Regions from separate parts of the uncultured Propionibacterium sp. genome, predicted to be linked through region 1. Evidence: riboswitches for the same ligand, from Rfam matches in the RefSeq annotation. Region 1 holds a riboswitch; each other region holds the start of a gene.

Region 1 (8,321 bases):
CCATGTCCTCTTGAAGCGCGATGTGCCGCGGGCCGCGGCCGGCCACCGCCACCGGAAAGGGCCGCCCGGCACTCGTGACAGACCCCGTGCGGACCGCTCCTCCCGGGTGTCGGTGACGTCACAGTATCAGCTTAGGCTCTCCTGAGGGACAGGGTGTCTCGAAAATCAAGATGCTCGGGAACCCCGGCCGGTGCCGTCCGAGCGCTGGACCCGCCCGGAGCGCCGGGCGGGAACCGGTGAATACACTTGCCGCCCGTGACAGGACCCCGTGCAGCAGATCCCGCCGGCGGCGGGCGGCCCCTCCCCGAGCGAAGCGCCTCCGACACCACGGGCGGGGGTTCCGGCCCCGTCTACGCGGGCACGGGCTCCCGTTTCTACCCGATCATGCTGGCCGCCCTGGCCGTCATCATCGTGCTGTCGGGCATCGGCGGATCGAAGGCCGTCCGGTTCGGCCCGGTCCTCACCGACGGCGCCTTCTTCATCTTCCCGTTCAGCTACATTCTCGGCGACTCGATCACCGAGCTCTACGGGCCCAGGGCCGCCCGCCAGGCCATTGCCACGGGTTTCGTCGTCAACGTCCTGAGTTCGGCGGTCTACTGGGTGATCATCGTGCTGCCGGGGCTGTCGGACGAGTACGGCACCGCCCGCGACGCAGCCTTCCGGATGGCCCTCGGCCCGGTCTGGCAGGTCGTCCTGGCCGGCGTGGTCGGTTTCGCCGGTGGGCAGAGCGCCAACTCCTTCCTCATGTGGCTCGGCAAGAGGCGCCACCACGAGAAGGGCCTGTACGGGCGGCTCGCCTCGTCCACCGGTGCCGGCGAGTTCATCGACACGCTGCTCTTCTGCCTCATCGCGGCGCATGCGATCGGCTTGACGGGTCCTGGCCGGCTCGTGAACTACACCGTCGTCGGCTATCTCTACAAGATCGCCCTGCAGTACGCCCTGATGCCCGTGACCGGCCGGGTCATCAAGACGATCAAGAGGCACGAGCCGAGTTACCAGGCCGGGTTGTGCTCCAGAGGGAGAGGGCGAGCCCTCCCCTGACCCCGACACCCGACCGACCTCCTGAGCACGCCGCGCGGCTCCTGCGCGTCCGATCGCAGGAACCGCGCGGCGCGGCGCATGCGTACCGCGTGCTCGTGGCCCGCCGCCCCCGGAGGAGGACCGCCCCTCCCGCCGGGTCAGCCCTGGACGACCTGCTCCTCGATGGTGGTGCCGTACTTGTCCTGGAAGTACCGCTGCGTGGTGGTCAGCAGATCGGCGGTCTCGGTCTGCGCCGAGTCCCAGCGCCCGTACCGGCGCACCGCCTCGGATGCGTCATCACCCTGCTCGTCCGTGATGGCGATGAGGGTCTGGTCGTCCAGGCTCATCGTGTAGTCGTACGCCGCGCCCCGCGCGGCCACGTCGTGGTGGCGGACGAAGGTGCGCTCGGCGTAGTCGAAGACGAGGCAGTCGCTGTAGTCCGAGCCGCTCGCCGGGTCGATGAGCTGGAAGGTCGCCTTGCCGGTGGCGCCGGGCTCGATCGTGATGCGCACGCCGGCGCCATCGGAGAGGTTCGCCTCGGGATCGGTCGCGGTCAGCACGCCGCCGGCCGTCTCGAAGCCCGATGCGCTCGATGCACCGGCCGAGGCGCCCGTCCCGCTCCGGGAGGCGCTGCTCGCCGAGTCGCCGGAGCTCCCGGAGCAGGCCGACAGGGGCAGTGCCAGTGCCGCTGCGAGGACTGCCGTCAAAACCTTTGTTTTCAACGTTTCTCCTTGTGGTGGGGAATTCCGCTCAGTTGGCGGGGGCGGGGCCCGTCAGGCGGAGCCGGCCCGCCGCGATCGGGGCGCCACGACCGGCTGCCCACTGGCCGGGTCGGTGCCGACCCATGCGTCGACCTCGAAGATCCGTTCGATGGCCTCGGTGCTCAGCGCCTCCGACGGGGCGCCGGTGGCCCGTACGCGCCCGTCGGTCATGAGAACGGTGTTGTCGCAGTAGCGGGCGGCATGGGTCAGGTCGTGCAGCACCATGACGACGGTCAGCCCGCGCTCCGCGTTGAGTTCCCGGACGAGGTCGAGGATCTCCAGTTGGTGGGCGATGTCCAGATGGGTCGTCGGCTCGTCCAGCAGGAGCACCCGCGGCTCCTGCGCCAGGGCCGCGGCCAGCCGGACGCGCTGGCGCTCGCCGCCCGAGAGCGTCCCGATGCGGCGGTCCGCCAGCGGGGTGAGCCCGGTGCGCCCCAGCGCGGTGTCCACCGCGGCCCGCCCGCCGGCGTCGCGCGTCGAGAACCAGTTCTGGTGGGCGTAGCGCCCGTAACCGACCATGTCGGCCACCCGCACGTCCGGGCCCGCCTGGGCGTTCTGCCAGACCACGGCCACCGCGCGCCCGCGCCGCCGCGAGCTCATCCGCGCCACCGGCTCGCCGCCCAGCAGCACCCGTCCGCGCACCGGCACCGCACCGCACAGTGCACGGACCAGCGTCGTCTTGCCGCAGCCGTTCGGCCCGATGACCCCGTGGACGAGTCCGGGCCTCAGGTCCAGGTCGATGCCGTGCAGGATCTCGCGCCCGCCCAGCTCGACGGCCAGCCCGCGCACCGACACGTCCGCGCTCGCGGCGCCCCCTGCGCCGCTCACAGGGCCCTTCTCAGCAGGAAGAGGAAGAAGGGCACGCCCAGGACGGTCATCGTGATGCCCACCGGGATCTCGACCGGGGCGAAGACCGTGCGCGAGAGGGTGTCGCTGATGATGAGCAGGACCGCGCCGGCCAGGATCGAACCTGGCACGGTGAGCCGGTGGTCGGGACCCAGCACCATGCGCATGATGTGCGGCACGATCAGGCCGACGAAACTCAACAGGCCCACGGCGCTCACCGCGCTGGCCGCGAGGACGGCCGCCAGGGCGGTGAAGAAGACGCGGTTGGCCTGCACGTTCATGCCCATCGAGCCGGCCGCGTCGTCGCCCAGGACGAGCACGTTCAGCCGTCGCGAGAAGCACAGCGCCAGCGACAGGGCGACCAGCGAGTACGGCCACAGCCCGCGCACCTCGGTCCAGCCGCGCATCGACATCGAGCCGTTCATGAACATGAGCGCGCTGGCCACGCGGTCGGAGAAGAGCACCATGAACGCCGAGATGCCCGCCCCGCACAGTGCCGAGACGGCGACGCCGGCCAGGATGATCCGCAGCGGTCGGATGCCGCCCCTCCAGGCCAGCAGGAAGATCGCGGAGGCCGCACCCATCGCGCCGGCGAAGGCGGCCGGGGTGACGAGCGCCAAGTGGGTCGGTGCAACGAGCATGATGCCGATGCCGAGCAGGCCTGCGCCCGAGGAGACGCCGATGATGCTCGGGTCCGCCAGCGGATTGCCCATGACCGCCTGCAGGATGACGCCGCTGACGGCCAGGTTCATGCCGACCAGCCCGGCGAGCAGCATGCGCGGCAACCGGATGTCCCAGACGACCCGCCGCTGCGGGGCGTCGCGACCCGCCAGGGCGTCGAGGACCTGGCCGACCGGCAGGCGGATGGAGCCGGCGCCGATGGCGTACAGGGCCCCGACGAGAAGCAGTGCGGCCAGCGCCGCGAAGACGCAGACGCGGAACCGCCTGTCCTGCGAGAGGGCGCGATGGTCCGAGCCGGGCCGCCGCCCGCCGTGCTCATGCGTACTGCTGCGCATCGCCGTAGACGTCCGGGTAGACGCTGGCGGCCAGGTACGTCACCGCGTCCCCGTAGTAGGGCCCGCCGTTGAGCAGGAAGTACTCCTGGGGCAGGTAGGCGATGCGCCCCTCGCGCACGGCGTCGACCGCCTGCCAGGCCCGGTTGGAGGCGAACTCCTCGTCCATGCGCGCCCGGGCGTCCGCGTCGTCGTCGACCATGCTCGTGACGAGCACGTAGTCGGGCCGGCCGGCCGCGACGGCCTCGATGTCGAGGGGCGTCGTCTCCGAGCCGGGATCGTCGGGGGTCAGGCCCGAGGCGATGTTCGTCAGGCGCAGCGTGCCGGCGATCTGTCCGGCGATCGAGTCGTCGAGCTTGACGGCCAGCGACTCGGCCGTCACGTAGACGATGACGACCGAGGTCTGCTCGTCCGGCAGCCGGTCGACGACCCCGTCGATCTGCTCGTCGATCTGCTCGATGCGCTCCTGCGCCGTGTCGGAATGGCCCGTGAGCGCGCCGAAGGCGCGGTAGATCGAGTCGAGCTCGTCGTGCGAGCGCGCCCTCACCTCGAGCCCGCGGATGCCCAGCTCGCGCAGGCGGGACAGCACGGTGTCCTGCGCCCCGCCCATGACGATGACCAGATCGGGGTCGTAGGAGCTGACGGCCTCGATGTCGACATTCGAGGTGGCCCCGACCGTCGGCACGGCGCGCATCGCGGCCTCGTTCTCGGGGACCACCTTCACGTTGTCGGTGATCTCGACCGAGCAGACGGCCGTGCCGCCCACGTCGTACCAGATGTTCATGGCGGTACCGGCCAGGACGCACACCCGCTGCGGGGCGGACTCGAAGTCGACGCTCTGCCCGCTGAAATCGGTGATGCTCAGCGGGAACTGCGCGCCCGTCATGGGCATCGGGTCGGTGCTGGCCGGGGTGGAGGACGAGGCGCTCTGCTGCGAGTCGCCCCGCCCGGACGAGCAGCCCGCTCCGAAGAGGGCCGTCGTCGCGCACAGCGCCAGGGCCAGGACCCTGCCCGGGGCGGAACGGCGCCGAGAACGGTTGATGGCGGACATGGACGACCTCCTGCAATGGTGCGGACGCGGTCACCATATCCACCAGGATCTTGTAGAAACAGGGGTCTTGTAGAATTCTTTTGGAGAATCACAAGGAGATTCGGTGATAAGGCCGGGCTCAGCCGGGAGGCCTGCGGGGTGAGCCCGGCCCCGGAGCCGGCTCACAGTGCCGTGATCACCCTCGAGTAGCGCCAGCAGGTGAGCAGCATGACGGCGGACAGCAGCCCCATGGCGGCGATGCCCGGTGCATGAGCGAGGACGACCACGGCCCCGCAGACGAGGCAGGCCGCTGCCGAGGTCACCAACGGCACCCAGATGTGCTTGTCGGTGAAGTTCGCCAGGAAGGCCCACAGCGTCAGCGTGCACAGGGCGACGCCGCCGAACAGGACGGCCGTCGCGGCGATCGGCAGCGGCTCGCCCGGCTCGTCGATCGCCAGCTCGGCCCCGACCGCCAGGGCCACCTGCCCGATGACGAGCACCTGCTGGCCCTCGGTGACGAGGGCCCCGCTGGCGAGCGGGGAACGCTCCTGCCTGTTCCCCTCCACGTACCGGTCGATGTAGGAGTCCCAGCCGAAGGGCAGCGCCCAGATGCACATGATGACGACCATCGACAGCATCCCGGTGGCGATGGCGAGCGGGTGGTGGAGGCCGCGGATCATGGCGCTTCCCGTCGTCAGGATGGCCTCGCCCAGGCAGATGATGAGGAAGAGCCGGCAGCGCTCGATCTGGTGGGCCATGTCGAAGCCGACCTCGCCCAGACTGGACCGGTCGATGCCGGGGACCGGGTGATAGGTGCGCATGCCGAGCACGTCGATGCCCACTGCGATGAGCCACCACCACAGCCGGTGCTCGGGCGCGGCGATGGCGCCGCCGATCCACGGGATGCCCGACAGGGTGAACCACACGAGCATGGCGCTGCGGTGGTTGCGCAGTGCCGGGTAGGCGTCGTAGGAGCGGGTGACGAGCGTGCGTCCGTACTGGATGACGAGCATCGGGACGACGAAGGTCCACGGGGAGTCCTCGAAGGCCTCGCCGATCGATGCGTTCATGACCAGGCCGAGCACCATGACCGCCAGCAGCACCAGTTGGCTGCGGCGATGGCGGCTGAGCACCATCGTCGACTCGTACGTGGTGAACGCCCACATGCCGAAGACCGCCAGCAGCAGCACGAGGGTCTCCAGGGCGCCGCGCCAGCTCAGGTGCTCCAGCAGGTGACCAGACAGCTGGGAGACGGCGAAGACGTACACCAGGTCGAAGAACAGTTCGAGTTTGGTGACCTCCTGCTCCTCGTCGGGCGCCACCTCGAGTGCGGATCCGTCCGCGTCGCTCATCGTCTCCCACCTCTCCTCCGCCGGATCGCCCGTGCCGACGATAGCGGGTCTTCCGAAAGGGAGCGGGGGCGGGTTCCCCCGGTCCGCCGCAGGCGCACCGGCGCGGGTTACTGGGCGACCCCGAAGGCGCACGTCGGCGGCATCTTGTGTACATTGAGAAGTACTGGTTCGGCCCACCACCAGGCGGGTCGTCGCAAGAGGGAATTCCGGTGGGAGTCCGGAGCTGTCCCGCAGCGGTATATGGGAACAATGCCACAACGGGCACTGGGCCGCGAGGCCTGGGAAGCGGTGGTGTAGGAACCGGGAGCGATCCCGAATGCCCATGAGCCCGAAGACCTGCCAGTCGCGGCAGCGCCCGCTGCCGCGCAACGTGCCCCGCGGAGGGTCCACGGATCGAAGTGATCGATGCCCGGCGACGATGCATCGCCTCCGGCGCCGGCCACTCGGATCAGTGCCAGCAGTTCCGGCGAACGCCTGCCGGGCCAGCCGGTGGACGCCCATCGGGGCCCGTGCGGGGCCGCGTCGGGACCGGGACGCCTCTGGGCGCCACTCCGGCGCAGGGCGGTCGTGACCGGCCCGCATCGGCAGTGATGCCTGCAGGCCGCCGGACGAGTGCCCGGGCCTGTGCCCGGCGCCCGTCGATGACCGGCTGGCAGCCAGTCCCCGGCGCGCCCCCACCCGAGGGTGCGCCCTGACCCTTTCAGGAGCAGGAGTCGAATGAGCAACACCGAATCGGGCGCCGTCGCGGCCGAAGAGGCCACGCCCGCTCAGCTCAGCCTCGCCGGTGATTTCCCGGCCGCGACTGAGGAGCAGTGGGAGATCGAGGTGGCCAAGGTTCTCAACCGTGGCCGCCCACCAGAGAGGCAGCTGACCTTCGAGCAGTGCATGAAGCGTCTGGCGGTCCACACCGTCGACGGCATCGACATCAAGCCGATGTACAAGCGCGAGGACGTGCCCGGCCCGCTGGGCTACCCGGGCGTCGCCCCCTTCACGCGCGGCGCCACCGTCCGCAACGGCGAGGCCGATGCGTGGGACGTGCGTGCTCTCCACGAGGATCCCGACGCGGACTTCACCCGCAGGGCGATCGTCACCGATCTTGAACGCGGCGTCGCCTCCATCTGGCTGCGCGTCGGCTCCGATGCCGTCCGGCCGGCCGATGTGGCCACCGTGCTGTCCGACGTCCTCCTCGAGATGGTCAAGGTCGAGGTCTCCTCCCGCGAGGACCAAAGGGCCGCCGCCGAGGCGCTCCTGGCCGTCTACGAGGCTTCCGACAAGCCCAGGGATCATGTCGCCTTCAACCTGGGCATCGACCCGATCGGCCTGGCCGCCCTGCGGGGCACCGCTCCCGATCTGTCGGGTCTGGGCGAGTGGGTCGGGCGCACCGCCGCCTATCCGAACGGCAATGCGATCACCGTCGATGCGACGATCTACCACAACGCCGGCGCGGGCGATGTGGCCGAGCTCGCCTGGGCCCTGGCTACCGGCGCCGAGTACGTGCGCGCCCTCGTCGAGCAGGGCATCGACGTCAACGACGCCTTCAAGGCGATCGAGTTCCGCGTCACGGCCACCCACGACCAGTTCCTCACGATCTCGCGCCTGCGCGCGCTCCGCATGTGCTGGTCGCGCGTCGGCGAGGTCTTCGGCGTCGACGAGGCCAACCGCGGCGCCCGTCAGAGCGCCGTCACCAGTTGGCGGGAGCTGACCCGTGAGGATCCCTACGTCAACATCCTGCGCGGCACGATCTCGACCTTCGCCGCCGCCATCGGCGGCGCCGAGGCGATTACGACCCTGCCGTTCTGCGGCGCCCTGGGCCTGCCCACCGATGACTTCGCCCGCAAGGTCGCCCGCAATACCGGCATCATCCTGGCCGAGGAGGTCAACATCGGCCGCATCAACGACCCGGCCGGCGGCTCCTTCTACGTGGAGTCCCTCACCGGTTCGCTGGCCGAGGCCGGCTGGGCCGAGTTCCAGAGGGCGGAGTCCGCCGGGGGCATGTCCGCGGCCCTGACCGGCGGCCGTGTGGCCGAGGTCCTGGCCGAGTGCAGCAGCGAGCGCGCCAAGCGCCTGGCCACCCGCAAGCAGCCGATCACGGCCGTCAGCGAGTTCCCGCTGCTCGACGCCAAGTCCATCGAGACCAAGCCCTACCCGCAGGCCCCGGCCCGCGACGGCCTGGCGTGGCACCGCGACTCCGAGGTCTTCGAGGGGCTCGTCGATCGTTCGGCCACCCGGGCCGAGCGCCCGAAGGTCTTCTTGGCCTGCCTGGGCACGCGCCGTGACTTCGGCGGTCGCGAGGGCTTCT
Region 2 (8,321 bases), on a different contig from region 1:
CAGCCGTTCGATCGGGTCCCGTCCGGCCCACTCCCGCGTGGCCTCGTCGCTGCGGTACCTGCTCGGATCATCGCTGGTGGTGTGCGCGCCCATGCGGTAGGTGAGCGCCTCGACCAGCACGGGCGAGGCGGTGCGGGCCCGGGCTAGGGCCCAGTCCATCACCGCGGCGGTGGCGAGCGGGTCGTTGCCGTCGACGCGGATCCCCGGGATGCCGAAGCCGTGGGCCCGCTGGTAGAGCGGGATGGGCGTCTGACGGGTGACCGGCTCGCTGATGGCCCACTGGTTGTTGACGCAGCAGAACACGACCGGGGCGCCCTGGGCCGCGGCGAAGACGAGGGCCTCGTTGACGTCGCCCTGGCTGGAGGCGCCGTCCCCGTAGATGGTGAGGGCCGCGTGCGGCCGGCCGTCCGGGTCCAGGGCGGCGCCCATCGCATAGCCCACCGCGTGCAGCGGGTGCGAACCGATGATGATCGAGTAGGGCGCCATGCGCGTCGCCCCGCTGTCCCAGCGCGACAGCCCCGAGCCGCGCCAGAGCGCGAGCATGTCGGCCGGGCTCACCCCCATGGCCAGCGCCAGGGACTGCTCCCGGTAGGTGGCGAACACCATGTCCTGAGGGCCCAGCGCGGCGGCGATCCCCGCCTGGTAGCCCTCCTGGCCGAGCAGCGGCGGCCACAGCCCGAGCTCGCCGTGGCGCTGCAGCGCGGCGCCCTCGATGTCGAGGCGGCGCCCGAACATCATGCGACGCAGCATCGTCACCAGCTCGGTGTCGCCGCCCCGCCAGCCGAACCGGGCGTCCTCGACACGGACACCCTCCGGCGTGAGCAACTGCACCGGCCGCGTCGGATCCTCGGCACCCATCGAAGTCCTTCCCCACAACAAAACTTACTCTCTGGTAACCTACCGGATCGTAGACTCCGGGATCAACCATCCCCCCGCCGACCCGACCACGAGTGAGACGATCACCCAGCTCGACGCCCAAGACGCACAGGACTATGCTGCGTGCGAGTCGATCGCGCCCATGAGCAATGGGCGCCAGGGAACTCCGGTGAAAATCCGGGACTGGCGCGCAGCGGTGAAGGTGACGGGGCCGGCACAAAGAACCCACTGGGGAGACCCGGGAAGGGGCCGGCCTCGGACGATCCGAGTCCGAAGACCTGTCGGCTCACCTGTCCGTCAGGCGTTTCGCGCTCACAGACGCCCCAGATGAAAGCCGACGCCCCGTTGACCCCCGCTCAGTCCTCCGACCCTCACCGGACACCCCCTGCCACGACCAGCAAGAACACGCACCGGGCCACGACCCGGGCCGGGCGCGGCGCACGCATCAACCTGACCCCGGTCGTCATCGGGCTGGTTCTCGCCATCGCGGTGAGCATCGTGCTGTCGCTGGCCTTCGGCTCCGAACGCATCCCACTCGCCGAGGTCTGGGACGTCGTGCGCGGCCGTCTGGCCGGTGACCCGGCCGGTTCCCCGTTCGCAACGATCGTCTGGCAGCTGCGCATGCCGCGCGCCCTGCTGGCAGTGCTCGTCGGAGCGGGCCTGTCGATCGGCGGCGCCGGCATGCAGACGCTCGTGCGCAATCCGCTGGCCGAGCCCTATCTGCTGGGCATCTCCTCGGGCGCCTCGGTCGGCGCCACCGCAGTGCTCGTCTTCGGCGTGCTGGCGCGGTTCGGCGTCTACTCGCTGTCGGCAGGCGCCCTGCTCGGCGCGCTGGGCGCGGCGCTGGCGGTGTTCGGCGTCTCGCAGGCCCAGGGCGGCCTGACGCCGCTGCGCATGGTGCTGTCGGGCGTCGTCCTGTCGTCGGCCTTCTCGGCGGTCGCCTCGTTCATGGTCTTCCTCTCGGACGACAATCACGCGGCGGCATCGGTCATGTTCTGGATGCTCGGCTCGGTGGCCGGCGCCAGCTGGGCCAAGCTCCTGCTGCCGCTGCTCGCGGTCGTGGGCATCGGCGGCGCCATGCTGGCCGTCAGCGGCTGGCTGGACGCCCTGGCGGCCGGCCCCGAGACGGCTGCGGCCCTCGGCGTGCGGGTCCGGGCGATGCGCACCGGCCTGTTCGTCGGGCTGGGCGCGCTCATCGGCTGCCTGGTGGCGGTCAGCGGCGGCATCGGATTCGTCGGCCTCATCGTGCCGCACGCCTCCCGCATGCTGGTCGGCTCGCTGCACCGGCGCATGCTGCCGATCGCGGCGCTGACCGGTTCGCTGTTCCTGCTGTGGGTCGACGTCGTCTCGCGCGTCGTCGTCCGGCCGCAGGAGATCCCGATCGGCGTCGTCACCGGCGTGATCGGCGCGCCGGTCTTCCTGCTCCTCATGGGCCGGCGCCGGTACGCGTTCGGGAGCCGTGACGCATGAGCAGGGGCGCCAGCCGCGGTCACGGCACCGGCCGGGCCCCCGAGATCCGCCTGGAGGCCGTCGCAGCCCAGGTCCAGCACCATGTGGTCGTCCGCGACGTCGGCCTCACCATTCCGGGCGGCACGAAGCTGGCGCTGGTCGGCACCAACGGCGCCGGCAAGTCGACGCTGCTGCGCGCCATCGCCGGCATCACCGAACCGGCCGCCGGCCGCGTCCTGCTCGACGGCAACCCGGTGCACGCCATGAAACCGCGGGAGCGGGCCCGTCTCATCTCGTTCGTCTCCCAGGAGGAGACCCCGCCGGACGATCTGCGCCTGGGCGAGATGGTCGCCCTCGGCCGCATCCCGTACCGCAGTCCGTGGTCGATGAACGGGCGCGGCGAGATGCGCATAGTCCGCGAATCGCTGGGCGCGCTCGGTCTGGGCGACCGTCTGGAGACGCCCTGCACGAATCTGTCCGGCGGCGAGCGGCGCCGCGCCATGATCGCCCGCGGCCTGGCCCAGCGCTGCCCCGTCCTCGTGCTCGACGAGCCCACGAACCACCTCGACATCGCCTGGCAGCTGCGCCTGCTCGACCTGCTCGCGGCCCAGCCCGCAACGGTCATCGCCGCCATCCACGACATCGACACCGTGCTGCGCCACTTCGACCTGGTGGCCGTCCTCCACGGCGGGCTCATGCGGGCCTTCGGCGAACCCGCAGCGGTGCTCGGCACCGGGCTCATGGGCGAGGCGTTCGCCGTCGAGGCCCTGCAGATCCCCCATCCGCGAACTCATCAACCCCATCTGCTCATCAGCAGGGGAAAGGACAATCGATGAAGATCCCCCGTACCGCGCCCGCAGGGCTGCTCGCCCTCGCGCTCGTCGCCACCGGCTGCGCCTCGAGCACGTCGTCCGGCTCGTCCGGCTCGTCGGCGGCGGGAAGCATCCAGCTCACCAACTGCGGCGAGACGAAGGAGTACCCGAGCCCGACGACCAGGCTGTTCGTCAACGACGGGAACATCATCTCGATCGCCCTGGCCGCGGGTGCCGCGGACGACATCGTCGCCGTCTCCAGCATGCAGCGCGACCGCGACGTGCTGGCCCTCAAGTACGGCGCCGAGACGGTCGACGGCCTCAACCAGGTGGCCGACAAGTACCCGACGATGGAGAACATCGTCGCCGCCCAGCCGCAGGTCGTCTTCGCCGGCTGGGGCTACGGCTTCAGCGAGGAGAGGAACCTGACCCCCGACGGCCTCGCCCAGCAGGGCATCGGGACCTATCTGCTGTCGGAGACCTGCCGCCAGCCCGACGGCAACCGCGGCACCATGGACCCCTGGGACGCGCTGACCACCGACATCACCAATGTGGGCGCGATGACGGGCGACGACTCCGCCGCCGGGCAGGTCGTCGAGGACATCAACACCCGGCGCAAGGCCCTCGAGGGGGCCATGCAGGCCACCGACAGGCCCACCGCCTTCCTGTTCGACTCCGGCTCGGACACGATCTTCTCGTCCGGCTCCTTCGGGGCCCCGCAGGCCATGATGGAGTCGGCCGGCGTCGCCAACGCCCTGTCGGACGTGCAGGACACCTGGACCTCGGTCAGCTGGGAGCGCCTGGCCGCCGCCGACCCCGACATCGTCTACTTCGTCGACTACCCCGGCCAGTCCTACGACGAGAAGGTGACCGCGCTGAAGTCGAACGACGCGACGAAGGACCTGACCGCCGTCAAGGAGGGCCGCTTCGTCAACCTGCCCTACGCCATGTGGACCTCGGGCCCGCTGAACATCGACGGCGCCGAGTACATCCGCAAGTCGCTGGAGCACTACGGCCTGCAGCCCGCCTCGGACGTCCAGACGCACCTCGACCTGTCGAAGCTGGAGGACCTGCCCGGCAACGAGTGGATGAGGTAGTCCCCGCCCCTCCCCACGCAGCTGCAGGGCCCGCCCGCGGGCTGTGCACGGGGCTGAGCGCCACAGCCGCATGGGGAACGGGAGGGGCCCGGCAGGGGCCCACGCCTCAGTCGGCGGCTCCCGGACCGTCCGCGGCGGTGGGGGCCACCAGCTCCCCGGGGCTGACGACGCCCTCGACGGAGACCCTGTCGAGATAGGCCATGCCGTCGAAGGACAGCTCGCGGGCGTTCTCCGGATCGCCCTCGTCGCCGATCCTGCCGCCCGCCAGGCGGTCGACGATGATCGCGATCGCGCCGTCGCCGGTGACGTTGGTGGCGGTGCCGAAGGAGTCGAGGGCGATGTAGGTGGCGATCATGAGGGCCACCTGGGCGTCGTCGAAGCCCAGCATCGAGGACAGCAGACCGGTCGCAGCCATGATGGCGCCGCCCGGCACTCCGGGGGCGGCGACCATCGTGATGCCGAGCATGAAGACGAAGCCGACCCACTGGGCCGCCGAGACGTCGACGCCCTGGGTCAGGGCGATCGCGAAGGCGAAGGCGAAGATCTTCGAGGTGGAGCCGGCCAGGTGGATCGTCGCGCACAGCGGCACGGTGAAGGAGGCGACGGTGCCGGACACGCCGTTGCGCCTGGTCTGGCGCAGGGTGACGGGGATGGTCGCGGCCGAGGAGGAGGTGCCCAGGGCGGTGAGATAGGCCGGCAGCATCGTGACGAGCGCGGTCACCGGGTTCCGGCGCCCGACGGCGCCGGCCGCGCAGTACTGGACGCCGAGGATGACGACCTCGAGGAGGAGGACGACGATCACCACCCGGACGAGCGTGCGCATGATCTCCCAGGCCTCGCCGGTGTAGGTGAGGTTGAGGAATATGCCGAAGATGTGCAGCGGCAGCAGCGGGATGATGATGCGCTCGATGAGCTTGGTGATGATGGCGCGGAACTCGATGAAGCCCTTGCGCAGGACCCCGCGCGGGACCATGGCGAGACCGATGCCGATGACGAAGGAGAGGAGCAGGGCGGTCATGACCTCGACGACCGGGGGCATCTCGACGGTGAAGTAGCTCTCGAGGGCCGATCCCGGCTTCTCGACGTCGGCGAGACCCGATCCGGACAGGATCCTCGGGAAGGCGGTCGCGCACACGAGGTAGGTGAGGAAGCCGGAGAAGAGCGTCGAGGTGTAGGCCAGGGCCGCCGTGATGCCGAGCCACCGGCCGGCGCCGCGCCCCAGGTCGGCTATGGCCGGGGTGACCAGGCCGATGATGATGAGCGGGATCGAGAAGGTGAGGAACTGGCTGAACAGGCTGGAGAAGGTCGCGAAGACGCGGCCGATGCCGGCGGGCAGCAGATGGTGGCCGCCGATGCGCACCGAGCCCAGGACGAGGGCGAGGACGATGGCTGCGAGCACCCACACGAGGATGCCGCCCTTGGACAGGGCTCTGCGGAGCTTGGACATCAGGGACCTTTCGGCGGTGGTGGCGGGACGACTGCTCTTCGCAGGACAGGGTCTCATACGCGGGGGCGTGCGGCGAACAGGCGGTGGGGCATGACCGCGGCGATCACCGCGCGCCCCGGCGGGAGCAGGCGCCGCGCGCGAGAACCCGCCCGGGCGCCCCGGCGCCGGATGCGGCCGCCCGTGAAGGCCCGCCGGTCGGGGCCGAGTCAGGATTGGCAGCGGTCCATAGGATTGATCGCGTTCCCGTCCCGGTCGGCCCGACCCGCGATCCGCCGCCGTGCGCGGACGCACCCGATTCCTGGCAGCCGATCGCTCCGGACGGGCACCAGACCATGCCGGGTAGCCCCGAGACGGAGACCGAAGGAGAGTGAATGAGCGTTTCTGGCACCCGGGTCTCACGGCCCGGACGGATCCGCGACATCGTCGACACCTACCTGCGCCGCAGGCGGAGACTGCGGGAGCTCCAGACCAACGAGACCTTCGCCGCGGTCGCCCTCGCCCTGGCCACCCTCGCCGCCCTGGTGTGGGCCAACATCGGGGACAGCTATCACCGGTTCTGGCAGACCCCGGCATCAGTCGCGGCCGGCCCCTTCGCCGTCGAGCTCACCCTGCACGAATGGGTGGACGAGGGACTCATGGCGGCCTTCTTCTTCATGGTGGGACTCGACGTGCGCCGCGACCTCGCCCTGGGCGAGCTGCGCCTGCCCGGGCGCGCGCTCCTGCCCGTCTCCGCGGCCGTGGGCGGACTCGGCGTTCCCGCCATCGTCTACCTGCTCATCGCGGGCGATGGCGGTGGCGCCCACGCGTGGGGCTCGGTGATCTCCACCGACACCGCATTCGCCTTGGGCATGCTGGCGCTCATAGGCCCCAAGCGGGCGCCCCGGCTTCGGCTGTTCCTGCTGGCATTCGCCGTCATCGACGACATCGGGGCGCTGACGGTGATAGCCGTCTTCTACTCCGGGTCGCTGAACCTCATGGCCCTGGCCATCGCCGCGGGGGGCCTGTTCGCGGTGTGGGTCATGGCGAGACGAGGAGTCTGGCGGATGCCTCCCTACCTCCTGCTCGCCGTCATCATCTGGTACGCGGTCTACCGCTCGGGCGTGCACGCCACCCTCGCGGGCGTCCTCATCGCCCTGCTCATGCCGGTGTACGACGTGCGCAGCCAGGACGTGGACGCCGCCGGCGAGGTCGCCGCCCTGTACCAGCAGACGCCCGCACCGGGGACCTCCATGCTGCTGCGGGAGACGCTGAACTACTCCATGCCGCTCAACCAGCGCCTGGCCTTCATGCTGCCCCCATACGTCAACTACCTGGTGGTTCCGCTCTTCGCCCTGGCCAACGCCGGCGTCGCGCTCGACCGCGGCACCGTCGCCGCCGCCTTCTCCTCCCGAATCCTGTGGGCCGTCGTCGGCGGCCTCGTGGTCGGCAAGCTCGTCGGCGTCGTCCTCGGCGCAGGGCTCGTGCTGCGGCTGGTGCCCGCCTCACGCCTGCCCGGGCTGGACCGGCCCCGGATCCTCGGGCTCGGCGCCCTGTCCGGCATGGGATTCACCGTGTCGCTGCTCGTGGCCAACATCGCGCTCGACGACGAGACCATGCGGAACCAGGCGCGCCTTGGCGTCCTGGTGGCCTCCCTGGCGGCGTTATTGCTCGCCACGCTCGTCTTCCGGATCGCCGGCAGGCTGTCGCCGCTGCCGGACCCCGCGGGGCAGACGCTGCGTCGTCCGGTCGACCCCGACAACGAACTCGTCGCGGGCGATCCGAACGCCCCTCACGTGCTGGTCAACTACGCCGACATGAGCTACGAGGGCCGGTGGCGACTCATGGAGGCCTTGCGCGGCATTGCCGAGATGCGCGACTCCGGTCGGGTGCTCCTGGTCATGCGCCACAAGATATCCGGGCCCGAGAGCCTGCTGGCCGCGCTCGCGCTCGAGGCGGCCGCCGCGGACCACGAGCCGAGCCTGTGGGCCTTCCACGACGCCCTCGCCGAGCTGCGCGGCAGGGTCACCGCGCGCTCCATCACCCGCGCCGCCCGTGACTGCGGCATCGACGCCCGCGCCATGTGGGAGCGGATCGACAGCGGCGCGGACAAGAGGAAGGTGCTCGCCGATTCGATGGACGTCGAAGGGCTGACCGACGACGCCGGCCCGATCGTCTACATCGACGGCCGCCGCTTCGAGATGCTGCTCAATCGCTGGACCCTCTCCGAGGAGCTCGCTCGGCTCGACGAGACCGCCGGACGGGCCGACGGCTGACCGGTCGGCCGGAACCCGGCGCGTCCCGTCCGGTCCCGCCAGTGGCCTCGTCGCCCGTGCCCCGCAGGGCGGGGGATTCAGCCCTGCGGGCGCAGCAGCGGGAACAGGATGGTCTCGCGGATGCCGGCGCCGGTGAACAGCATGATGAGCCGGTCGACGCCCAGGCCGAGCCCGCCCATGGGCGGGCAGCCCTGCTCGAGGGCGGCCAGGAAGTCCTCGTCGAGCTGCATGGCCTCGGGGTCGCCGGCGGCCGCGGCGAGCGACTGGGCGGTGAGGATCTCGCGCTGGACGACCGGGTCGATGAGCTCGCTGAACCCGGTGCCGCGCTCCATGCCGGCGATGACGAGGTCCCAGGCCTCGATGCAGCCGGGCTTGGAGCGGTGGCGGC
Region 3 (8,321 bases), on a different contig from region 1:
CCGTGATCTCGGTGATCGTCTGGTCGTCGACGGCCATGCAGATGGCGGTGCGCAGGTCCCTGTTCGCCAGCTGGCGGCCCTCGGCGACGTTCAGGTACGAGAATCCCGTGCGCATACCGATCGTCTGGGAGACCGAGTAGGCGGGATTGTTCCTGAGCGTCTCCAGGTCGGACATGGCGGTGATGTTCTCGGTGACGTCGACGTCGCCGGACTGGAGGGCCATGAACTTGGTCAGACTCGAGGAGTCATCGATGAAGATGACGTCGACGCCCTCGTAGGGCACCTCGCCGTTCCAGTAGACGGTGTTGCGGGTGAGCTTGACGTTCTGGCCGCTGTTGAACTCGCTCACGGCGTAGGGGCCGGTGCCGACCGGCTTCTCGTCCAGGTCCTCGCTGCCGGAGATGTCGAGGATCTCGAACAGCGGGTTGGCCAGGATGGCCGGCAGGTCCGCGTAAGGACTCTCGGTCACGATCGTGACGGCGCGGGCACCGTCGTCGGGCGTGATCGATGCCGGTTTCAGGAGGGCCGACGGCGAGGAGGAGCCCTCGACGCCCTCCTTGTCGTACATGTGCTGCAGGGACTCGGCGACCTTGGTGGCACTCACCTCGGTGCCGGTGGAGAACTTCAGTCCCTCGCGGATGTGGACGGCCCAGGTGAGGTGCTCGTCATCGACCGTGCAGGAATCGGCCAGGTGCGGCTGGGCGACCATCCTGTCGTCGAACTTGAACAGCGACTCGCCCACGCCGTAGCGCATGCACGCCCATGCGGCGTTGGGCTGGTTCGAGGGGTCGAGCGACTCCTTGGAGAAGTTCGTGCAGCCGAACTTCAACTCGGCGCTCGAGCCGCCGGGGCCCGAGCCGTTCGAGGAGCATCCCGCCAGGCCGAGCGAGGCGGCCGCCGCTCCTGCCGCCGAGACGGTCAGCAGGCCGCGGCGGGTGAGATTGATTCCCTGCATCGTGTTCACTTCCTTGCGTTGTGGTGAGAGTGTCCGGGTGCCGTCAGAGCGATGGGGCCGAGGCGAGCTCGGCGGTGTTCTCGTCCCCGCCGCTGCGGCGCGGATCGAGGACATCGCGCAGGGCATCGCCCAGTAGATTGAAGGCGATGACGGTGACGCAGATGGCCGCGCCGGGGAAGATCATGAGCCACGGGGAGTCGAGCAGATTGGCGCGGCCCTCGTTGAGCATGAGGCCCCACTCGGCCTGCGGCGGCTGGGCGCCGAAGCCGAGGAAGGACAGGCCGGCCAGTTCGAGCATCATCGTGCCGATATCGGTGGCGGCTGTGATGACGAGCATCGGAAGGACGCTCGGCAGCAGGTAGCGGCGGATGAGCCGACCGGGGCGGGCGCCGGTGAGCTCGGCGGCCGTCACGAAGTCGCTGCGGCGGATCTTGAGCACCAGGCTGCGCGCCAGCCGGGCGTACTTCGTCCAGCTGACGACGGCCAGGGCGAGGATCGCATTGCGGATGCTCGCCCCCAGCAGGCCGGCCACGGCGATCGCCAAGACGATGCCGGGGAAGGAGATCATCATGTCGGAGACGCGCATGATGACCGCCTCGAGAAGACCACCGAAGTACCCGGCGATGACGCCCAGCAGCGAGCCGGCGACGGAGATGATGGCGACGAGGGCCGTTGCGGCGGCGAGCGAGAGGCGGGTGCCGTAGACGACTCGCGAGGCCATGTCGCGGCCGAGTCTGTCGGTGCCGAACCAATGGGCAGCGCTCGGCGGCTGGAAGGCCTCGGGCAGATTCGCCGTGCAGGGATCCATCGGGGCGACCTGCTCGGCGAGCACGGCGACCAGGACGATCGCGACGACCAGCGCCGCATGGACGCTGAAGGCCCGGTGCGCACCGATGAAGCGGCGGACGGCCCTGCGGGGGCGGTGCGGCGCGCTCACGACCGGGCTCCTCGTCGTACTCGCGGGTCGAGCCGGGCGTAGGAGACGTCGACCAGCAGATTGACGACCATGTAGATGAGCGCGATCCACAGAACATAGGTCTGTATGAGCGGGTAGTCGTACGAGGTGACCGCCGAGACCGCCATATTGCCCAGACCGGGGTAGGAGAAGACGACCTCGACGACGGCCGTGCCGCCCAACAGCGAGCCGAGCGAGAGGCCGAGCAGGGTGAGCAGCGGCAATCGGGCGTTCGGCAGGACGTGCCGCCACAGGATGGTGCGTCTGGACAGGCCTCTCGCCCTAGCGCCCGTGACATAGTCCTGGCCCAGCTCCTCGAGGACCGCCGTGCGCACCTGGCGGGTGTACTTGCCGATCATCGCGAAGGCCAGCGTGACGGCCGGCATGACCAGCCGATCGGGCCCCGGCCCCGTCGAGACCACCGGCAGCCAGCCGAGTTTGAGGGCGACGACCCAGATGAGCAGCAGACCGAACCAGAAGTTCGGCATCGAGACGCCCAGGAAGCTGAGGCCGCGCGCGAGATGGTCGATGACCCCGCCCTGGTGCACCGCGGCCAGCATGCCGAGCGGAATGGCGATGACGAGCATCAGCAGCAGAGCCGCCAGCGAGAGCTCGACGGTCGGCCACAGGCGGGCGAGCATCAGATCGGTCACGGGCTTGTTCAGCGAGTACGACGTGCCGAAGTTCCCGTGCAGGCAGTTCCCGAGCCAGGTGGCGTACTGGACCGGGAAGGGCTCGTCCAGACCGAGCCGGGCGCGCATCTGCTCGACCATCTCGGGGGTCGGCGTAATGCCCTGGCTGGTGTACATGGCCCGCGCCGGATCTCCGGGAGCGAGCCAGACGAGCGTGAAGGTGATGAAACTGATGCCCACCAGCACGACCAGGATCTGGCCCAGCCGTCGGGCCAGCCATCGAGCATCCATGAGCCGGGGCCACCTCGCGATCATGACGAAGAACGATCGTCACAACCGGATTCTTGTGACCCAGCTCGGACCTCCGGTCGCCAAGTGCCGTGGCGGCGCGGGACAACTCCCAGGCAGGTCTTCTGGCTCGCGTCTCAGGGCAGTGCCCCGCGGATCCCCGCCTTCCCGGTTGCCCAGTGGCCGGCTCGCACCGATGAGGATCCGAGACGCTCACAGCGGCGGTCCCGTCCGCGATTCGCACGCGGTTCCCTATTCTCCCGGTCCGCCCCGGAGGGCGGATCGGGCACCTGGAGTGTCGTGCGCAAAAGCACACGACGCCCTAGCCTCGCGTGTGAAGGTTAGCAGCCGACGGCCGGCAACGTCCGGCGGATGCTCCCCGTCAACCATTGATTCGGCTTCGAGCGAACCCATCTGGGGAGTCACCGGCACCGACCCGCCGCGGCCGGGTCAGGCCTCCCTCAGGACCGCTCCGAACCGCTCGACGGCGGCCCTGACGGCGCTGTCGCGGGCGGCAGCGGCCTCGTCCTGGGTGAGTGTGCGATCGGCGCCGCGGAAGCGCAGGCTGTAGGCGAGCGACTTCCTGCCCTCGCCGATCTGCGGCCCCCGGAAGACGTCGAACAGCGCGATCGACTCGAGCAGGCCCCCGGCGCCCTCGATGAGGGCGGCCTCGACGTCGGCCGCCGGGGTCCGCTCGTCGACGATGAGGGCGACGTCCTCCTTGGCCAGTGGGAAACCGCTCAGCGCGGAGATCTCACCGCCTCCGGGCGCGCAGGCCACGAGCAGGTCGAGGTTGATCTCGACGGCGCAGGCGCGCTCGGGCAGGCCGTGGACCTTGACGACCTCGGGATGCAGTTCACCGGCGGCGCCGATGACGACCGGCCCGCCCGCGGCGCCCCGTACCGACAGCTCGGCGCAGCGGCCGGGGTGCCAGGGCGCGATCGCGGCGGCCCTGCGGTCCAGTTCAAGGCCGAGCACGTCGGCCGCAGTCTGGGCGAAGTGCACCGCATGGGTCCAGTCGGCCCTGATCGCGGCATGGCGCCACGTGGCGGGCAGCCACTGGCCGGTGAGCACCGCGGCGATCATGCGGGGCTGGTCGGGCAGTGCACTGCGGATACCGGCTATCTCGGCCTCGCTGGGGCGGTGGCCCACCTCGGGCATCGGGGCCGTCGCGGCGGGGTTGGCCCAGAAGACCGAGCCGGCCTCGAAGACGGCCAGATCGTCCTGGCCGCGCGAGGTGTTGCGCCGGACGGCGGCGAACAGGCCCGGCAGCAGGCTGGTACGCAGGTACGGGGCGGTGTCGGCCAGCGGGTTGGCCAGCTTCACCAGGCGGCGCTGGTCCGCATCGTCGGGCAGACCGAGCCGATCGAGCTCCCCGGCGCCGATGAACGGCAGCGTGATGACCTCGACGAAACCGGCCCGGGCCACTGCGGCGTTGACCGCGCGGCGGGCGCGCTGAGCCGGGCTGAGGCCCCGGCCGGCGACGGCGCGCGGCATCCTGGACTCGATGACGTCCAGCCCGAGCCTGCGGCCGACCTCCTCGACGTAGTCGTAGGGATCGCGCAGGTCGGTGCGCCAGGTGGGCGGGGTCAGGGTGAGCGCATCGCCCTTGCACCTGACCGTGATGCCGGCGCCCTGGAAGACCTCGACGACACGGTCGGAGTCGATGCGGGCGCCCAGGATGCGCGCGGGCAGGCCGGCGTCGATCGTCAGGGAGGGCGTGACCGGCACCTGGCCGGCCACGGTTGCGCCCGCGGCGACGGTGCCACCGGCGAGCTCCGCGAACAGGCGGGCCGCCATGCGGGCGGCGGCGCAGGCCACGCCCGGATCGACCGTGCGCTCGAAACGCCTGGAGGCCTCGGAGGCGAGCTTGTGGAGGCGGTAGGTGCGGCCGATCGTGCCGGGCGAGAAGTGAGCGGCCTCGATGACCACACTGGTCGTCCCCTCGCCCAGCTCGGTGGTCCGGCCGCCCATGACGCCCGCCAGGCCGATGGGTCCCGAGTCGTCGACGATGAGCAGGTCGTCGGTGCTCAGGACGCGCTCGACGCCGTCGAGCGTGGTGAGCCTCTCGCCGGCGGCCGCCCTGCGCACGACGATCGGGCCGAGCAGCTTGTCGGCGTCGTAACCGTGCAGGGGCTGGCCCGATTCGAGCATCACGTAGTTCGTGATGTCGACGGGCAGGCTGATCGAACGCATGCCGCTGGCCTCGAGGCGGTGGCGCATCCACGTCGGGGTGGGCGCGTGCGGGTCGATGCCGCTGACGCACAGATCGACGAACAACTGGCAGTCGTCCGACTCGATGCGCACCGGGTAGGCCCCCTGGGTCTTGGCGGGGACACGGCGCGAGTAGAGGTCGTTGTAGGGCACGTCGAAGGCCTGGGCCGCCTCGCGGGCCAGGCCGCGCATCGACAGCGCATAGCCCAGATCGGGCGTGACGTCGATGTCGAGGACCTCGTCGGGGACGCCGAGCAGCGCCAGCGCGTCGGAGCCGAGGCCGGCCCTGGCGGCCTCGGCCGGCGGCAGCACGATGATGCCGGTGTGGTCCTCGCCGATGCCGAGCTCGTCGGCGGCGCAGATCATGCCGTCGCTCATGTGGCCGTAGGTCCTGCGGGCGCCGATGCGGGAACCGCCGGACAGCACGGCGCCGGGCAGGCAGACCACGACGTAGTCGCCCCTGGCGAAGTTCTGGGCGCCGCAGACGATGCCGCGGGCGTCGGTGATGTCGGGATTGTTCTCGGATCCGTTCAACGGCCCCACGTCGACGCGGCACCAGCGGATGGTCCTGCCGTTCCGCTGCGGCTCCTCGACGAAGTCCAGGACGCGGCCGACGACGACCGGGCCGGTGATGCCCCCGCCGACGGTCTCGATGTGCTCCACCTGCAGGCCCATGCGGGTGAAGGCGTCCGCCACCTGGGCGGTGGTCACGCCGTGCGGGAGCTCCACGAGATCGCGGAGCCAGCTCATCGGCGCTCTCATCGCGCATCCCCCCTCAGCGACCGGCTGAATCTGACGTCGCCCTCGACGAAGTCGCGCAGATCGGGGGCGTTGTTGCGGAACATGACGGTGCGGTCGACGCCCATGCCGAAGGCGAAGCCCGAGTAGATGCTCGTGTCGACGCCGGCGGCGGTCAGCACGCGCGGATTGACGACACCGCAGCCGCCCCACTCGATCCAGCCCTCCGACCGACAGGTGCGACAGGGGTGCTCCGGATCGCCGACCGAGGCGCCGTGGCAGACGAAGCACTCCAGGTCGACTTCCGCGCTCGGCTCGGTGAACGGGAAGTAGTGCGGGCGCAGGCGCGTACGGATGTCGCCGAACGTCGCCCTGGCCAGATGGTCGAGAGTGCCCTTGAGATCGCCCATCGTAATGCCCCTGTCGACGGCCAGGCCCTCCAACTGGTGGAAGACCGGCAGATGGGTGGCGTCGTACTCGTCGGCGCGGAAGACCTTGCCGGGGCTGACGACGTAGACGGGCAGGTCGCGTTCGAGCAGGGTGCGCACCTGAACCGGCGAGGTCTGGGTGCGCATGATCTTGTGATCGCCCGGCGGATCGACGAAGAGCGTGTCGCTCATGAAGCGCGCCGGGTGGTCGGGGGTGAAGTTCAGGGCGTCGAAGTTGAGCCACTCGGCCTCGAGCTCGGGGCCCTCGGCGACCTCCCAGCCCATGGCCACGAAGACATCGCACATGCGGTTGATGAGAGCGGTCAGCGGATGCTCCGCGCCGAGGGGGTGCTCCGCCACCGGAAGGGTGACATCGACGCGTTCGGCCTCGAGGCGGGCGGCCATCTCGGCCGTCTCGAGTTCGGCGGCGCGAACCGTCAGGGCCTGGTCGACGCGGCCTCGGGCCCAGCCGATGAGCCTGCCGGCGTCCCTGCGCAGCCCCTTCGGCATGGCGCCGATACGGCGGTTGGCCAGAGCCAGCGGGGACTTGTCGGCGGCGTGCGCCAGGCGCACCGCCCTGAGCTCGGCCGAGTCGGCCGCGGCGGCGATGGCCTCGAGGGCGTCGTCCACCATCTGCTCGACCCGTTCCCGGTTCAACGACTCACTGGTGCTGTCTGGCCCTGACATGGGCTCCCCTCTTTCGCTCCGCCCGGGGCCGGCGCGAAGCCGGCCGCGCCTCACAAGTCTAGGGGGCCGCCGGGCCGGCGCCCGCCGCGCGTCAGGGGGCGGGACCCCGGATGCCGATCACCCGCGCCCCGGGCGCATCCGGGGCGCCCGGCCCCGGCCCGTCGCGGGCGCGTCGACCGCCGTGCTCACCGCTGCGGCCCCCGCCGCTGCGCACTGGCCGAGACGTACAGGCAGATCGCCGCCGCGGTCGACAGGTTGAGGCTCTCGGCCCGGCCCCACATCGGCACGGCGGCCACTTGATCGGCCGCATCGAGCTGGTCGGCGGGCAGGCCCCACGCCTCGTTGCCCAGCAACCATGCGGTCGGGCGAGCCAGTTCGCCGCGGGCGTCGAGTTCGTCCAGGGCGGTCCCCGTCCCGTCGGCGGCCAGGACCGTCATGGCGTTGGCACGGGCCCATCCGACCGTCTCGCCGAGGCCGGCACCGGTGATGACCGGCAGGTGGAAGACGCTGCCGACCGAGGCGCGCACGGTCTTGGGGTTGGTGATGTCGACCGATCCGCGCGTGAGCACCACGGCGTCCGCGCCGAAGGCGTCGGCGCAGCGCACGACCGTGCCGGCATTGCCGGGGTCGCGCACCTGGGCGCAGATGACGACGAGACGCGGATGACGCACGTCGGACAGCCGCGCTCGTGGCCACCGGCAGACCGCCACGATGCCCTGCGGGGTGACCGTGTCGCACAGCATGCGCAACTCCTCGGGGCGGGCTCGCACCGTCTCGGCGCCGCCGGCCGCGCTCATGAGCTCGCCGTGACGCTCGGGGTCGGCGACGATGAGCCTGCGGACCACGCCCGGGCGGCTCAGCGCCTCGCGCACCGCCTGGGCGCCCTCCGCGAGGAACAGGCCCCTCTCGGCACGGGTCCTGCGCTGCAGCAGCCGACGAGTCGAACGCAGCGCCCTCGGCGAGATGAGGGGGACGCCGGCGCCCGGCTCGTCGTTCATGGCTCTCGCCACCGCGACCGGGTCAGGCGACCTTGGCGGTGGGCTGATTCTCCTTGGCGACCTTCACCAGTGCGGAGAAGGCGGTGGGATCGCTGACGGCCAGATCGGCCAGGATCTTGCGATCGACCTCGACGCCGGCAGTCTTCAGGCCGTTGATGAAACGGTTGTAGGTCATGCCCTCGACGCGGGTCGCGGCATTGATGCGCTGGATCCACAGCGAGCGGAAGTCGCCCTTCCTGGCCTTGCGGTCGCGGAACGAGTAGGTGCCCGAGTGCAGCATCTGCTCCTTGGCCTTGCGGTAGAGGCGCGAGCGCTGACCGCGGTAGCCCGAGGCCTGCTCGAGGATCTCGCGGCGCTTCTTCTTCGCATTCACTGCGCGCTTGACGCGTGCCATGGTGTACTCCTTGGTTGAAGAATAAAGGATCA
Region 4 (5,669 bases), on a different contig from region 1:
AGCCGAGCCGGTCCAGGGCGGGCAGGCCCAGCGAGTCGGTGGCGGTGGAGACGACGGCGGTGGCGCCGAGCCCCTCGGCGATGCGGCGGGCGAGCTCGTTGGCCCCGCCCACGTGGCCGCCGACCAGCGGGATCGCGAAGCGGCCGGCCTCGTCGACCACGACGACGCCCGGATCGGTCTTCTTGTCGGCGAGCAGCGGCGCGATCATCCGGGCCGTGGCCCCCAGGGCGACGTGGGAGACGATCAGGTCGCACTCGGCCCAGGCCGCGGCCAGTCCGGCCGCCATCCCGCCGGCGTAGCGCTTGGACGCGACGGACAGGGTCTCGTCGATGCGGTCGGCGTTCGCGCGGGCGCGGCCGGTCGTGTAGACGTGGCCGATGATCGGCTCGGCGTCGGAGCCGTCCGGGCGCACCCTGCAGCCTGGGCGGGCCCCGTCGTCGGCGGGCGTCTCGGCGTCGCCGGCGATCTCGGGGGTCGCGCCGAGCACGGCCGCCTCGTCGGGGCGGTGGTCGAGCACGAGCACGACGTGCAGGCCGGGCACGTCGTCGGCGCCCAGCCCGAGGGCCTGCTCCTCGGTGCAGACGTCGACCCGCTGGTCGGGCTCGCCCATGCGGGCGGCGACGACGTAGGTCTTGCCCGAGCCCCTCAGGGCCTCGGCGAGCTCGCGGACGCCGCGCCCGGGGGCCGTCAGGACGGCGACCTTCGGGTGGTTGCGGGCCACGCGCACGGCCGCCTCGATGCCGCGCGAGTGGGCGCTGACGATCTGGGCGTCGTCCCACGGCACGGCGACGGCGGCGAAGGCCGCCTGGACGCTGGTCACCGCGGGGACGACCTCGACGGCCAGGCCGGCCTGGCGCAGGCGCCGCGCGATGCCGAAGAACAGCGGGTCGCCCGAGGCGACGACGACGACGCTGGCGTCGTCGGGCAGGGCCTTGATGCGCTCGACGGCCGGGGCGATGAGGCCGAGCACCTGGCGCCTGGGCTCGGGCACCGACAGGGCGTCGAGGTGGCGGCGCCCGCCGACCACGAGATCGGCGGCGGCCGCGTCCGCGCGCAGCTGCTCGCTGATCCCGCCGAGGTGTCCGTGGACGCGGATCATGCGTTCTCCTCCGGGACGGTGCCGGCGCGGCCGGCCGCATCGGTGTCCTCGCCCAGGGCGCGGGCGCCGCGCTCGCGCAGCTCCTGCCGGGCCCGGGCGTCGGCGTCGCGGTACTCGTGGTGGAAGCCGGGATGGTACAGGTGGCTGCGGCCGGCTATGGGCCCCTCGGCCAGGGCCGGGCCGACGAGCACGACCGTGTGCTTCCACAGCCGGTGGGCCCTCATCGTCTCGGACAGGCGGGCCAGGTCGCAGCGGAACATCATCTCCTGCGGCCAGGTGACGCAGTAGCCGATGATGCAGGGGGTCCCGGGCGCGTAGCCGCCCTCGAGCAGGGCCTCCTGCAGGGCGCGGTGGCGGGCCGCCGACAGGTAGACGGCCATGGTGGCCCCGTGCGCGGCGAACGAGGCGATGGTCTCGCCGTCCGGCATCGGCGTGCGGCCGCCCTCCAGGCGGGTGACGATCAGGGACTGGCTGACCTCGGGCACGGTGACCTCGGCGTCCAGGCGGGCGGCGGCGGCGCTGAACGCCGAGATGCCGGGCACGGTCTCGACGTCGATGCCGATCCGGCGGCACAGGTCGCGCTGCTCGGCGGTGGCGCCGTAGATCGCCGGATCGCCGGTGTGCACGCGGGCCACGAGCAGGTCCTCGTCGCGGGCGCGGGTGTACAGCGGGACGAGGGCCTCCAGCGGGATCGACGCGGAGTCGATGAGCTCGGCGCCCGGCCTGTGGCCGGCGACCACGTCGGGGTGGACGAGGCTGGAGGCCCAGACGATGATGTCGGCGTCGGCGATGATGCGGGCGCCGCGCACGCTCACCAGGTCGGGGGCGCCCGGCCCGGCCCCGATGAAGGCGACCAGGCCGCGGGAGCCGCCACGGGCCGGGGCCGGCAGGGGCGGCGGGTCGATCAGCGAGTGGTCCATCGCATCGACGTCGGGCTCCGGGCCGATGGGGGCCGCGGGCCCGGGGCGCCCGCTCATATGCGGCCTCCCGTGATGGTGCGCTCGGGCGTGGTCAGGACGGCCGAGAAGTAGGGGCGCTCCTCGTCGGGGCCGACCTCGTCGAGGCCGGCGAGCTGCTGGTCGGGGAGCGAGACGTCGGTGCCGATGACGGCCCGGCGGCCGCGGGCGCGCAGCGCCTCGAGCACCTCGGGGAGCTTGCGGCCGCCCTTGTAGACGGCGACCGAGTCGACGGCGTCGAGCACCTGCCCGAGCCTGTCGGGCCCGACGGTGGCCGGCACGAGGGCGAGGATCTCGCGGCCCTCCGCGAGCGGGGTGGTGCTGGCGGCCGCCAGGGCCTGCATGGCGGTGATGCCGGGCACGAGCTCGTAGGCGACGTCCGGCAGGCGCTCGGCGACGGTGGCGCGCAGATAGCTGAAGGTGGAGAAGACGGCCGGGTCGCCGACGGTGGCGAAGGCGACGGTACGGCCTCCCGACTCGAAGGCCTCGACCGCGGCGTCGGCGCTGGCCCGCCAGCTCTCGGCGCGCCTGGCCCCCACGCCGCGGCGCTGGGCCATCGAGAAGGGGACGCGCCTGATCCGGGCGGTGCAGTCGGGGACGACCTGGGCGATGATCCGCTCGGCGCGGCCGGGGCCCCCGACGGAGGCCTCGGTGAACGGGACGAGGACGACGTCGGCGGCCCGGAGCACCCGCACCGCCTTGAGCGTGACCAGCTCGGGATCGCCGGGGCCCACCCCCACCCCGATGAATCGCCGTCCGGCGCCGGTCCGTCCGCCGTCGGGGCGCGCGCGGTTCTCGCTCACATGGCCTCCTCAGGTGCCTCGCCCAATGGTTCCTGCCGGCAGCATGCGAGTATCTGGCTCACCGGCCCGCCGGGCCGGATCACAGTGGCGGGACCGCTCCGGACTGCCAGCCGGGCTGGGCACCGGGATTCCTCGTCAATGCTGCAGTGCTCAGTCTGTCACACGAGAGGGGCCCCGCCTAAGTCCCCCACCGCGCGGGCCCACCCCGGGCCGTGCCCGTCCTCGTCGGACTCGGGCACGGCGAACGCCAGGGCGAGGGGCTCGGCGCGGCGCAGCGCCGGATCGTCCGCCCTCAGGGAACGGACCGGCCCGATGGGCCCGCCGCGCCGCTCGAAGCGCACCGTGACCACGCCGTGGCCGGCCCCCCACACCCAGCCGCGGCCCCACTGCTCGTGCTCGACGTCCATGCCGGGCAGGTAGCCGGCGTCGGCGCGGCGCACGGTGACGGGCGGGGCGGACTCGTCGTACTGCACCAGGGTGCCCGTGGCCGGCTCGCCGTCGTCCACCTCGAAGAGCTCCTCCTGGGCGGCCTGGGTGAAGTTCGAGACGCCCACGCCGACGAGCCGCACCCCGGCCCGCGGGTCGACGGCCCCGGCCAGGCCCTGGGCGACGGCGGCGATGCGCTCGGGATGGTCCGTGGCGCCCAGCAGGGTGCGCGAGCGGCTGACCGTGCTGAAGTCGGCCATGCGGGCCTTGAAGGTGACGGTGCGGGCGAACAGGCCCGCCCTGTTGAGCCTGGCGGCGACCAGCCGGGCGTCCTTGGCGATGATCTCGGCGATGGCGCCCTCCCCGGTGATGTCCTCCTCGAAGGTGTCCTCGACCGAGATCGACTTGGCCTCGCCGCGCGGGAGCACGGGGCGCTCGTCCTGGGCGAAGGCGATGCCGTGCACGTACTCGCCCACGGCCCGGCCGAGTTCGCGGACGAGCTCGTGCGGGCTGGCCTCGCGCAACTCGGTGACCGTGCGGATGCCCAGGCGATTGAGCTTCTCAGTGGTGGCCGGGCCGATGCCGGGGATGGCCCGAACGCTCATCGGAGCGATGAAGTCGAGCTCCCGGCCGGGCGCGATGATGCGGGCGCCGTCGGGCTTGGCGGCCTGGGAGGCGAGTTTGGCGATGAACTTGCTCGAGCCGACGCCGACCGAGGCGTGCAGGCCCTCGGTGCGCACGGCGATCCCGCGGCGCAGGTCGTCGACCAGCCCGGCGAGCGCGGGCGGTGAGACGTCCCGCCCGCCCGCGGCCAGGTCGACGAAGGCCTCGTCGATGCTGACGGGCTCGACGAGCGGGCTGAGCTCGCCGAGCAGGGCCATGACGATGCGGCTCGACTCGCGGTAGGCGGCGAAGCGGGTGGCCAGGTAGGCGGCGTGCGGGGCCAGGTGCCGGGCCTGGCCGGTGCCCATGGCCGAGTGGACGCCCAGTGCGCGGGCCTCGTAGCTGGCCGTCGCGACGACGCCGCGCCCGCCCACTCCCCCGACGATGACCGGTTTGCCGACCAGCGAGGGCTTGTCGCGCTGCTCGACCGATGCGAAGAAGGCGTCGAGGTCGAGGTGCAGCACGGAGGCCGACGAGCGCACGGTCAGCCCCCTTCGCCGACCGGCCCGCCGGAAGCGGCGGGGGCCGGGGCCCCGGCGCACCCGGCGGTGGGGATCCGGCGGGGGGCGCCGACGCGCTCGTAGCGGACGAAGTCGAACAGCTCGCCGCCGACGCGCTCGACCTCGCGCCAGGTGGCGGCGTCGATCTCCGGGAAGGTGACCGGGCCGGCGGCGTCCGCGTGCACGCGGGTGATGTCGAGTTCGCCGACCCAGTCCATGGCGGCGCGGTAGACCTGGCCGCCGCCGCAGACGAAGACCCTGTCGCGGTCGAGCCCGGCGGCGACGCGCAGGGCCTCGGCCAGGCTCGGCACGGCGATGCCGCGCGAGCCGCGGGGCGGATCGGGCGGGAAGCGCACCGAGGCCGGGTCGCGGCTGATGACGACGCTGGTGCGCCCGCCGAGCAGGCCCATGATGCGGTGCGTGACGTGGCCGAGGATCATCGGATGGCCCATCGTGACCGCCCTGAAGCGCCTCAGGTCCTCGCGGAACCCGAAGGGCTGGCAGGCGCCGTCGCCGATCACGCCGTTGGCCGCGACCGCCGCGATGGCGATGACCCTCGGGCCGGTGGGCCGGCCGCCGGCCGCTGCGCCGCTCACACCGCCACCGGGGCCCTGATCGCCGGGTGCGGGTCGTAGCCGGACAGCTCGATGTCGCCCAGCTCGAACTCGTCGATGCCCCTCACCGCGGGATTGAGCTCGAGCGTCGGCAGCGGGCGCGGCTCGCGCGACAGCTGCTCGCGCACCTGGTCGAAGTGGTTGTGGTAGATGTGCGCGTCGCCCAGGGTGTGGACGAAGTCGCCGACGCCCAGCCCGCAGACCTGCGCCACCATGTGGGTGAGCAGGGCGTAGGAGGCGATGTTGAAGGGCACGCCCAGGAACAGGTCGGCCGAGCGCTGGTAGAGGCCGCAGCTCAGGGCGCCGGGGGCGCCGCCGTGCCCGGGGGACACGTAGAACTGGAAGAGCACGTGGCACGGCGGCAGGGCCATGTCTTCCGCCTCGGCGACGTTCCAGGACGAGACGACCAGGCGGCGCGAGTACGGGTCGTCCCGGATCCGGTCGATCACCTGCGCGAGCTGGTCGATGGTGCCGCCGTCGTAGTCGGGCCAGCTGCGCCACTGGTGACCGTAGATGGGCCCCAGGTCGCCGTTCTCGTCGGCCCACTCGTCCCAGATGTGGACGTTGTTCCCGTGCAGCCAGGCGATGTTGGTGTCGCCGCGCAGGAA

What was found. Region 1 has a riboswitch for cobalamin ahead of mutA (methylmalonyl-CoA mutase small subunit). Riboswitches for the same ligand answer to the same signal wherever they lie in the genome.
Region 2: it holds a riboswitch for cobalamin, as region 1 does, so the genes downstream of both, R2N01_RS09370 (iron ABC transporter permease) here and mutA (methylmalonyl-CoA mutase small subunit) in region 1, are expected to answer to the same signal.
Region 3: it holds a riboswitch for cobalamin, as region 1 does, so the genes downstream of both, nikB (nickel ABC transporter permease) here and mutA (methylmalonyl-CoA mutase small subunit) in region 1, are expected to answer to the same signal.
Region 4: it holds a riboswitch for cobalamin, as region 1 does, so the genes downstream of both, cobI (precorrin-2 C(20)-methyltransferase) here and mutA (methylmalonyl-CoA mutase small subunit) in region 1, are expected to answer to the same signal.

Annotation. Positions count from the first base shown of each region.
Region 1 is NZ_CAUTOU010000021.1:20,200-28,520, reverse strand. Features, by position in the region: gene R2N01_RS05535 (queuosine precursor transporter) at 256-1,041, shown strand; gene R2N01_RS05530 (hypothetical protein) at 1,179-1,742, opposite strand; gene R2N01_RS05525 (ABC transporter ATP-binding protein) at 1,794-2,609, opposite strand; gene R2N01_RS05520 (iron ABC transporter permease) at 2,606-3,643, opposite strand; gene R2N01_RS05515 (ABC transporter substrate-binding protein) at 3,624-4,691, opposite strand; gene R2N01_RS05510 (low temperature requirement protein A) at 4,853-6,022, opposite strand; cobalamin riboswitch at 6,170-6,381, shown strand; gene mutA (methylmalonyl-CoA mutase small subunit) at 6,740-8,321, shown strand, end outside.
Region 2 is NZ_CAUTOU010000060.1:3,529-11,849, reverse strand. Features, by position in the region: gene R2N01_RS09375 (thiamine pyrophosphate-dependent enzyme) at 1-858, opposite strand, end outside; cobalamin riboswitch at 991-1,177, shown strand; gene R2N01_RS09370 (iron ABC transporter permease) at 1,327-2,346, shown strand; gene R2N01_RS09365 (ABC transporter ATP-binding protein) at 2,343-3,161, shown strand; gene R2N01_RS09360 (ABC transporter substrate-binding protein) at 3,158-4,234, shown strand; gene R2N01_RS09355 (dicarboxylate/amino acid:cation symporter) at 4,341-5,681, opposite strand; gene nhaA (Na+/H+ antiporter NhaA) at 6,053-7,933, shown strand; gene lysS (lysine--tRNA ligase) at 8,011-8,321, opposite strand, start outside.
Region 3 is NZ_CAUTOU010000027.1:2,250-10,570, forward strand. Features, by position in the region: gene R2N01_RS06230 (ABC transporter substrate-binding protein) at 1-955, opposite strand, end outside; gene nikC (nickel transporter permease) at 999-1,892, opposite strand; gene nikB (nickel ABC transporter permease) at 1,889-2,833, opposite strand; cobalamin riboswitch at 2,928-3,139, opposite strand; gene pheT (phenylalanine--tRNA ligase subunit beta) at 3,281-5,806, opposite strand; gene pheS (phenylalanine--tRNA ligase subunit alpha) at 5,803-6,897, opposite strand; gene R2N01_RS06255 (RNA methyltransferase) at 7,083-7,895, opposite strand; gene rplT (50S ribosomal protein L20) at 7,918-8,289, opposite strand.
Region 4 is NZ_CAUTOU010000093.1:357-6,025, reverse strand. Features, by position in the region: partial or broken gene cbiE (precorrin-6y C5,15-methyltransferase (decarboxylating) subunit CbiE) at 1-1,099, opposite strand, end outside; gene cobM (precorrin-4 C(11)-methyltransferase) at 1,096-2,076, opposite strand; gene cobI (precorrin-2 C(20)-methyltransferase) at 2,073-2,858, opposite strand; cobalamin riboswitch at 2,885-3,039, opposite strand; gene R2N01_RS10770 (DNA polymerase IV) at 3,017-4,429, opposite strand; gene R2N01_RS10765 (dihydrofolate reductase) at 4,432-5,043, opposite strand; gene R2N01_RS10760 (thymidylate synthase) at 5,040-5,669, opposite strand, start outside.